Regions from separate parts of the Streptomyces sp. NPDC052043 genome, predicted to be linked through region 2. Evidence: riboswitches for the same ligand, from Rfam matches in the RefSeq annotation. Region 2 holds a riboswitch; the other holds the start of a gene.
What was found. A riboswitch is a leader RNA that binds a small molecule or an ion and turns the genes downstream of it on or off. The one in region 2 is predicted to bind ZMP and ZTP.
Positions count from the first base shown of each region.

Region 1 (4,204 bases), on a different contig from region 2:
GGCGAGGGCCGCGCCGACCACGTAGATCGGCAGCGAGCGCAGGGCCGCGATCTGGAACAGGAACCCGAGGCCGTCCAGGCCCAGGCCCGCCAGATACCGCCACTGCCGCACCGCCCGCAGCAGCAGCGCCGCCTCCCCGCCCCCGCCGCTGTCGGCCGCGGCGCGTGCGGCGACGGCCTGAAGCACCGTCGCCGCGCCGAAACACACCGCCGCGCCGAGGGCGCACACCATTCCGAAGACCACGAGGCGACTCTAGGGGACTCCGGGCAGAGGACTGTCACCCGCTACACGCCGAGCACCGCCCGCAGCCGGGCCAGCCCCCAGTCCAGGTCCTCCCTGCCGATCACCAGCGGCGGGGCGATCCGGATCGTCGAGGTGTGGGTGTCCTTCACCAGGACGCCCCGGTCCATCAGCTTCCGGGCGATCTCCCGCCCGGTCCCCAGCGACCGGTCCACGTCCACGCCCGCCCACAGCCCGCGGCCGCGCACCGCCCGCACCCGGCCCGTCCCGGTCAGCTGCCCCAGCTCGCGGTGCAGATGCTCGCCCAGCTCCGCGGCCCGCGCCTGGAACTCGCCCGAGCGCAGCATCGCGATCACCTCCAGCGCCACCGCGCACGCCAGCGGGTTCCCGCCGAACGTCGACCCGTGCTCGCCCGGCCGGAACACGCCCAGCACCTCGCGCGAGGACACCACCGCCGACACCGGCAGGATCCCGCCGCCCAGCGCCTTCCCGAGCACGTACACATCCGGTACCACCCCCTCGTGCTCGCACGCGAAGGTTCGGCCGGTGCGCCCGAGCCCCGACTGGATCTCGTCGGCGACGAACAGCACGTTCCGCTGCCGGGTCAGCTCCCGCACGGCCGGCAGATAACCGGCCGGCGGCACCAGGACCCCCGCCTCGCCCTGGATCGGCTCCAGCAGCACGGCGACCGTGTTCTCCGTCATCGCCGACCGCATCGCCGTCAGGTCCCCGTACGGCACGATCTCGAAGCCCGGCGTGTACGGCCCGAAGTCCGCCCTGGTCACCGGGTCGGTGGAGAAGCTGATGATCGTCGTCGTGCGGCCGTGGAAGTTGTTGCCCGCGACCACGATCTTCGCCATCTCCGCGGGCACGCCCTTGACCCGGTACCCCCACTTCCGGGCCGTCTTCACGGCCGTCTCCACCGCCTCCGCGCCCGTGTTCATCGGCAGTACGGACTCCATGCCGCACAGCTGGGCCAGCCGTTCGCAGAACTCCGCGAACCGGTCGTGGTGGAAGGCCCGCGAGGTCAGTGTCACCCGCTCCATCTGCGCCTCGGCCGCCTCGATCAGCCGCCGGTTGCGGTGCCCGAAGTTCAGCGCCGAGTAACCGGCCAGCAGATCGAGGTACCGGCGGCCCTCCACGTCCGTCATCCACGCGCCCTCCGCCGTGGCGATCACCACGGGCAGCGGGTGGTAGGTGTGTGCGCTGTGGGCGTCGGCGGCGGCGATGAGGTCTTCCGTGGCGGTCACGGCGGCTCCCGAGGACGAGGGGCGCCTCCCGGGGAGGGGAGGTTGTCCTCCTTCCTATCCTCGCTCGCATGGCGGACGGGGGAACTGCGCCGTGGGGTGCGCCCGGTAGGCTGACGGCGGGCCGTGACTGGCGCGCTGGGATGGGACCGACCATCGGGGAGCGGCCCGAGCCGAAAGTGTGCCGTGCGCCTGGGCCGTAACGTGAACGCCGATGCCACGTCCGGAGGTCCCGATGCCTGAGAACACCGCGCCCCTGTCCAACGAGTCCACCGCCTTCCGTGCCGCCCTCGACGTGATCCGCGCCGTCGAGCCGCGCGTGGCCGACGCCATCGGCCAGGAGGTCGCCGACCAGCGCGAGATGCTCAAGCTGATCGCCTCGGAGAACTACGCCTCCCCGGCCACCCTGCTGGCCATGGGCAACTGGTTCAGCGACAAGTACGCCGAGGGCACCATCGGCCGCCGCTTCTACGCCGGCTGCCGCAACGTCGACACCGTCGAGTCGCTGGCCGCCGAGCACGCCAGGGAACTCTTCGGCGCCCGCCACGCCTACGTCCAGCCGCACTCCGGCATCGACGCCAACCTCGTCGCCTTCTGGGCCGTGCTCGCCCAGCGCGTGGAGGCCCCCGCCCTGGAGAAGGCCGGGGTCCGCCAGGTCAACGACCTCTCCGAGGCGGACTGGGCCGAACTGCGCCAGGCCTTCGGCAACCAGCGCATGCTCGGCATGTCCCTGGACGCCGGCGGGCACCTCACCCACGGCTTCCGCCCGAACATCTCCGGAAAGATGTTCGACCAGCGCTCCTACGGCACCGACCCGGCCAGCGGCCTCCTCGACTACGACGCCCTGCGCGCCTCTGCCCGTGAGTTCAAGCCGCTGATCATCGTCGCCGGCTACTCCGCCTACCCGCGCCTGGTGAACTTCCGGATCATGCGCGAGATCGCCGACGAGGTCGGCGCCACGCTCATGGTCGACATGGCCCACTTCGCGGGCCTGGTCGCCGGCAAGGTCCTCACCGGCGACTTCGACCCGGTCCCGCACGCCCAGATCGTCACCACCACCACCCACAAGTCCCTGCGCGGCCCGCGCGGCGGCATGGTCCTGTGCGACGACTCCCTCAAGGACCAGGTCGACCGGGGCTGCCCGATGGTCCTCGGCGGCCCCCTCCCGCACGTCATGGCCGCCAAGGCCGTCGCCCTGGCCGAGGCCCGGCAGCCCTCCTTCCAGGGCTACGCCCAGCGCATCGTCGACAACTCCCGCGCCCTCGCCGAGGGCCTGACGCGCCGCGGCGCCACCCTCGTCACCGGCGGCACCGACAACCACCTCAACCTGATCGACGTCGCCTCCTCCTACGGCCTCACCGGCCGTCAGGCCGAGGCCGCCCTGCTCGCCTCCGGCATCGTCACCAACCGCAACGCGATCCCGGCCGACCCCAACGGCGCCTGGTACACCTCCGGCATCCGCATCGGCACCCCCGCGCTGACCACCCGTGGTCTGGGCACCGCCGAGATGGACGAGGTCGCCGGCCTGATCGACCGTGTCCTGACGGCCACCGAGCCCGGCGTCACCGGCAAGGGCACCCCCTCCAAGGCCCAGCACGTTCTCGACCCGAAGATCGCGGACGAGATCTCGCACCGGGCCACGGACCTGGTGGCGGGCTTCCCCCTCTACCCGGAGATCGACCTCGGCTGACCCGTCCCGTCCGGGACCCACGGTCACAGGACGGACAGGGTCACTGGACTCACAGGGGCACTGGACTCACAAGTCGATCAGCTCCTGTCGTCGTTCCTCCCTCGGCGGTCCGGCGCCATGCCGGGCCGCCGTGCGGCACAGCAGCAACATGCCGCCGGCCCCGGCGGCCAGCCCGCCGGCCGCCCACCACAAGGGAGCACTCCGACCATGCCCGGCCGTGGCGGGCGGCGGGTCCAGCGCCTGACCCAGCAGCCCCGAGCCGGCCAGCCGGTCGTAGGTGCCCTGCGGTGCCCGGTGCCAGCGGATGTCGTCGTCCGCGACATCCGGCGCCGGATCCGAGCGGACCCACGGGGTGCCGTCCTCCGCCACGATCAGCTGGTCCTGCCGTTCGACGGCCACGTCTCCTCCCGGCGGTCTGTTCGTCTGCGGCCACCCGCCGACGCCCGTCAGCCCCCACACCACGGTCATCCGCACTGCCGGATACCTGCCCTCCGCCCAGGCGTCCGGTACCGGCTCCGTCCCCGTGTACGCCGGCCTCAGCAGCTTCTGGAGCAGGGCGAAGCCGGGCTCCCCGGAGTGCAGGACCGTCGTCCGCCCCGAACCGCCCGCGACGAGCAGCGCCACATCGGGGGTGCGCGGCTGTCCGTCCGCCCCGGCGGCTGCGGCGACCACCGGCACCCCTGACAGAAGCGCTGCCGCCACCGCTGTCAGCAGCAGGGCGGTGAGCCGCGACGCCGTACGCCTGCCGCGCGGTTCCACCCGGCCGTCCCCTCTCGTCCCGCGCACGCGTCCTACACGTCCCGCAGTTCCTGCCGGGGGCCCGGGTCCCGCTCCCGCCGCAGGCGGTCGAGCGGAAGCCTCGGCACGAAGCGCCGCAGTACCAGCGCGAGCACCGCCCCGGCCGCCGCTCCCGGTATCGCCCACCACCAGTCGGTGCCGCCGTCCTCAGCGGACGGCACGCTCACCCGCACCGTCTGCGTCCCCTCGGCGTCGGGTCCGGTCTGCGGTGCCGCGGTGTCCGGTGCGG
Region 1 covers NZ_JBIUBT010000004.1:20,944-25,147, forward strand. Annotated here, with positions in the region: gene ACIHCX_RS11335 (hypothetical protein) at 1-231, opposite strand, end outside; gene rocD (ornithine--oxo-acid transaminase) at 285-1,490, opposite strand; ZMP/ZTP riboswitch at 1,604-1,692, shown strand; gene ACIHCX_RS11345 (glycine hydroxymethyltransferase) at 1,723-3,177, shown strand; gene ACIHCX_RS11350 (hypothetical protein) at 3,244-3,891, opposite strand; gene ACIHCX_RS11355 (hypothetical protein) at 3,969-4,204, opposite strand, start outside.
Region 1: another riboswitch for ZMP and ZTP. It lies ahead of ACIHCX_RS11345 (glycine hydroxymethyltransferase); the one in region 2 lies ahead of ACIHCX_RS11005 (bifunctional 5,10-methylenetetrahydrofolate dehydrogenase/5,10-methenyltetrahydrofolate cyclohydrolase).

Region 2 (4,204 bases):
TCCAGCGGCAGGCGCCCTTGCAGATGCAGGTCGATGAGCATCGGGAAGTCCCGGGAGGGCAGGCAGTCGCCGTACCAGCTCGACTTCAGCGCGCCGCCGCGTCCGAAGACGTCCAGCAGCGGCAGTTCCAGCTTCATCTCCGGGGTCGGCACGCCGACCAGGACGACCGTGCCGGCCAGGTCGCGGGCGTAGAAGGCCTGCTGGTACGTCTCGGGGCGGCCGACCGCGTCGATGACGACGTCGGCGCCGAAGCCGCCGGTCAGCTCGCGGATGGCCTCGACGGCGTCGTTCTCCTTGGAGTTGACCGTGTGCGTGGCGCCCATGGTGCGGGCGGTCTCCAGCTTGCGGTCGTCGATGTCGACGGCGATGACCTTCGCCGCGCCCGCCAGGTACGCCCCGGCGATCGCCGCGTCGCCGACGCCGCCGCAGCCGATGACGGCGACGGAGTCGCCGCGGCCGACGTTGCCGGTGTTGATGGCCGCGCCGATGCCGGCCATCACGCCGCAGCCCAGCAGCCCGGCCACCGCCGGGGAGACCGACGGGTCGACCTTGGTGCACTGACCGGCCGCCACCAGGGTCTTCTCGGCGAAGGCGCCGATCCCGAGCGCCGGGGAGAGTTCGGTGCCGTCGGTCAGGGTCATCCGCTGACGGGCGTTGTGGGTGTCGAAGCAGTACCAGGGCCGCCCGCGCAGGCAGGCGCGGCACTTGCCGCACACGGCTCGCCAGTTGAGGATCACGAAGTCGCCGGGCGCGACGTCGGTGACGTCGTCGCCGACCGACTCCACGACGCCCGCGGCCTCGTGGCCGAGCAGGAACGGGAACTCGTCGTTGATTCCGCCCTGCTTGTAGTGCAGGTCGGTGTGGCAGACGCCGCAGGCCTGGATCCGTACGACGGCCTCTCCCGGCCCGGGGTCCGGCACGACGATCGTCTCGACCCGCACCGGTTCGTTCTTTCCGGGTGCGATCACGCCGCGCACTTCCTGCGCCATGGTGGTGGTCCCTTCCATCGAGCGGTGTACGTCCCCCGACCCTACGTCCGACTGATCGGCAAGGGGACCGAGGGGCCCCTGATCTGCGCGGATGGGTGGACGGGCGGGGTGGCGGGGCGTGGGCGCCCGGCCGCCCCGGCGGTGGGCCGGAGGGGCTGGAACCCGCCGGCGGACGAGGCGCCCGCGGGCAGCGCGGTCGGGCCCGTGACCGAGACGGCGCGTCCGAGGGCGGCGGCCGGGCGTCGAGTGCGGGTCATGCCCTCGGCAACGCCGTCCGGGCCGGCCCGGGCACGGTCCGCGGGCCGCGCTCACCCGTCGGGCGCAACGCCCGGACCGCGTTCGCACCCCGCGACACGCCGCACCGGATGCAGCAGTTCGTCGTGCGGCGCGCACGGCACGCGACCGCGGCGGGCCGGGTCGGTTAGGGTGAGGCGGGGCCGTGACTGGCGCTGAGGTGGAGCACCACCGGGGAGCGGCCCACGCAGAGTCGTGAGCCGCGCGCCTGGGCGATTTCCCTCGAACGCCCAGGAGTGGACCATGTCCCAGGCCCGTCCGATGGACGGCACCGCGCTCGCCCGCCGTGTCGTCGAGCAGACCGCGCAGAAGGCCGCCGCCCTCACCGAGCGCACCGGTACGGCGCCCTGTCTGGCGACCGTGCTGGTCGGTGAGGACCCCGCCTCCGTCACCTATGTGCGGATGAAGCAGAACCGCTGCCGCAAGGCCGGCATCGACTCCCGCCGCGTGGTGCTTCCGGCCGCGACCACCACCGAGGAGCTGGTCGGCACGCTGCGCTCGCTGTCCGGGGATCCCGCCGTGCACGGCATCCTGCTCCAGCATCCCGTCGGCGAGCACATCGACGAGCGGGCCGCGTTCGAGGCGATCGCGCCCGAGAAGGACGTCGACGGAGTCACCTGCGCCTCGTTCGCGGCGATGAGCTTCGGTCTGCCGGGGTTCGTGTCCTGCACCCCCGGCGGCATCCTGCGGCTGCTCGACGCGTACGACGTCGAGCTCGGCGGGCGCCGCGCCGTGGTGGTGGGCCGCAGCGCGATCCTCGGCAAGCCGGTGGGGATGCTGCTGCTCGCGCGGGACGCGACGGTGACGTACTGCCACTCGCGGACCTCCGACCTGGCGGCCGCCGTGCGCGAGGCGGACATCGTGGTCGCCGCCGTGGGCCGGCCCCGGCTCATCCGCGGCGAGGACGTCAAGCCGGGTGCCGTGGTGATCGACGCGGGCTACAACCCGGGCAACGTCGGCGACGTCGACTTCGACTCCGCCGTGCGGCGGGCCTCGCTGATCACCCCGGTGCCCGGTGGTGTGGGCCCGATGACGATCGCCACGCTGCTGGAGCAGACCGTGACGGCCGCCGCCCGGCAGCTCGGCGTGTGACCGGCGCGTGCCGGCTGGTGCCCTCGCCCCCGGCCCGCGGCGGGACCCGAGCAGAGGGTGACGGCGCCGACACCCGTCGGGTCGTTCACGGGCGGGGGGCGGCCGCGCGGCCATACTGACCGTCGTGCGCGTAACGATCATGACGGCGGGATCCCGGGGCGACGTGGCCCCCTTCACCGGACTGGGACACGGCCTGGCTCTCGCCGGTCACGAGGTCACCCTGGTCACGCACGCATGCTTCGAACCGCTGGTCGCGGGCTCGGGCCTCGGCTTCCACCCACTGCCGGTGGACCCGCGGGCCGAGCTGGAGTCCTCGCGCGGCCGGGGGCTGCACCGCAGCGCGACCGGCGCGGGCAAGGTGCTCCGCGCCGTGGGGCTGGTGCGGGCGGCCATCGGCCGGATGACGGACGACCTGATCACGGCGGCCGAGAAGAGCGACGTACTGGTGCTCGCCGGCTCGCTCGGGCCGGTCGGGCACGCCATCGCCGAGGGGCTGAACCTGCCCAGCCTGGGCGCCCATCTCCAACCCCTCTCCCCCACAAGGGAGTTCGCCCCTCCGCTGCTGGGCGGCGGACACTGGGGGGCGGCCGCGAACCGCCTCGCCGGGCACGGCGTGAACCTGGCCGTGGAACGGATCTTCTCGGCGGCCGTACCCGCCGTGCGAGCCCGGCTGGGGCTGCCGCCCGCCCGCGCGGGCACCGGGTGGCTCGGCCGCCGGGGACCGTACCGGCCGGTGTACCACGGCTTCAGCCCGCTCGTGGTGCCCAGGCCCCGCGACTGGCGCGGTGCGCTCCAGGTGTGCGGGTACTGGTGGCCGTACGACCGTTACACACAGCTCCCCGACGGCCTGTGGGACTTCCTCGACTCGGGGCCCCCACCGGTCTACGTGGGGCTGGGCAGTGCCACCGTGCCCGACCCCGGGCGGTTCAGCGACACCATCGTGCGCGCGCTGCGCCGAGCCGGGCTGCGCGGTGTGGTCCAGCGGGGCTGGGCCGGTCTTGAGGCGTCCGGCGAGGACATGCTGACCATCGGCGAGGTACCGCACGCGGCGCTGTTCCCGCGGCTGGCGGGCGTGGTGCATCACGCCGGGGCGGGCACGACCGCGGCCGGGCTGCGGGCCGGTGTCCCCGCGGTGCCCGTGCCCGTGCAGTTCGACGAGGGCTTCTGGGCCGATCGCCTCGTCGGTCTCGGCGTGGCACCCTGCGCGGTCCCGCTGCGCGGCCTCACCGCGGACCGCCTCGCCGCGGCCCTGATCCGGGCCACCCGAGACTACGGGCACCGCGAACGGGCGCGAGCCCTCGGCACCCGCATCCGCGCGGAGAACGGCCTGGCGCCGGTACTGGGCGCGGTCGAACAACTCGCCCGCTGAGCACCGCCTCCGGGCCGCCGCCGACCGGACACCCGCGGGCCGGCGGCGGCTCCGCCGGCCCGCGGCGGCCGGGTCAGCGGCCCACCCGGCAGGTCAGGTTGAGCAGGTACTCCTTGCGGTCCAGTGGGTTGTGGTCGGTGCGGGGGCGTTCGGGGACCGTGTCGCCCGTGACCGGGGCGTAGTGGTCGAAGGCGCTCTCCAGGTCGCCCTCGCCGCGGGTCAGCCCCGGCAGCCGCTGCTCCAGCGCGTGGACCCGGGCGGCCGGGACGCCGCCCTCCAGGAGGCACACGGATCCACGGGTGACCGTCGTCCGCGGCACGGCCCGCAGTGCGGACAGCACCGGCAGCAGGGCGCCGAGCGTGTCCGCCGGGGCCTCGACGCGGAAGCGGTGCACCGGCTCGTGGACCAGCGTGCCCGCGCGGCGCAGCGCCTCGATCAGCACCAGCGGGGTCAGGCCCCG
Region 2 covers NZ_JBIUBT010000003.1:660,791-664,994, reverse strand. Annotated here, with positions in the region: gene ACIHCX_RS11010 (S-(hydroxymethyl)mycothiol dehydrogenase) at 1-989, opposite strand, end outside; ZMP/ZTP riboswitch at 1,419-1,504, shown strand; gene ACIHCX_RS11005 (bifunctional 5,10-methylenetetrahydrofolate dehydrogenase/5,10-methenyltetrahydrofolate cyclohydrolase) at 1,527-2,375, shown strand; gene ACIHCX_RS11000 (glycosyltransferase) at 2,515-3,744, shown strand; gene ACIHCX_RS10995 (GTP-binding protein) at 3,818-4,204, opposite strand, start outside.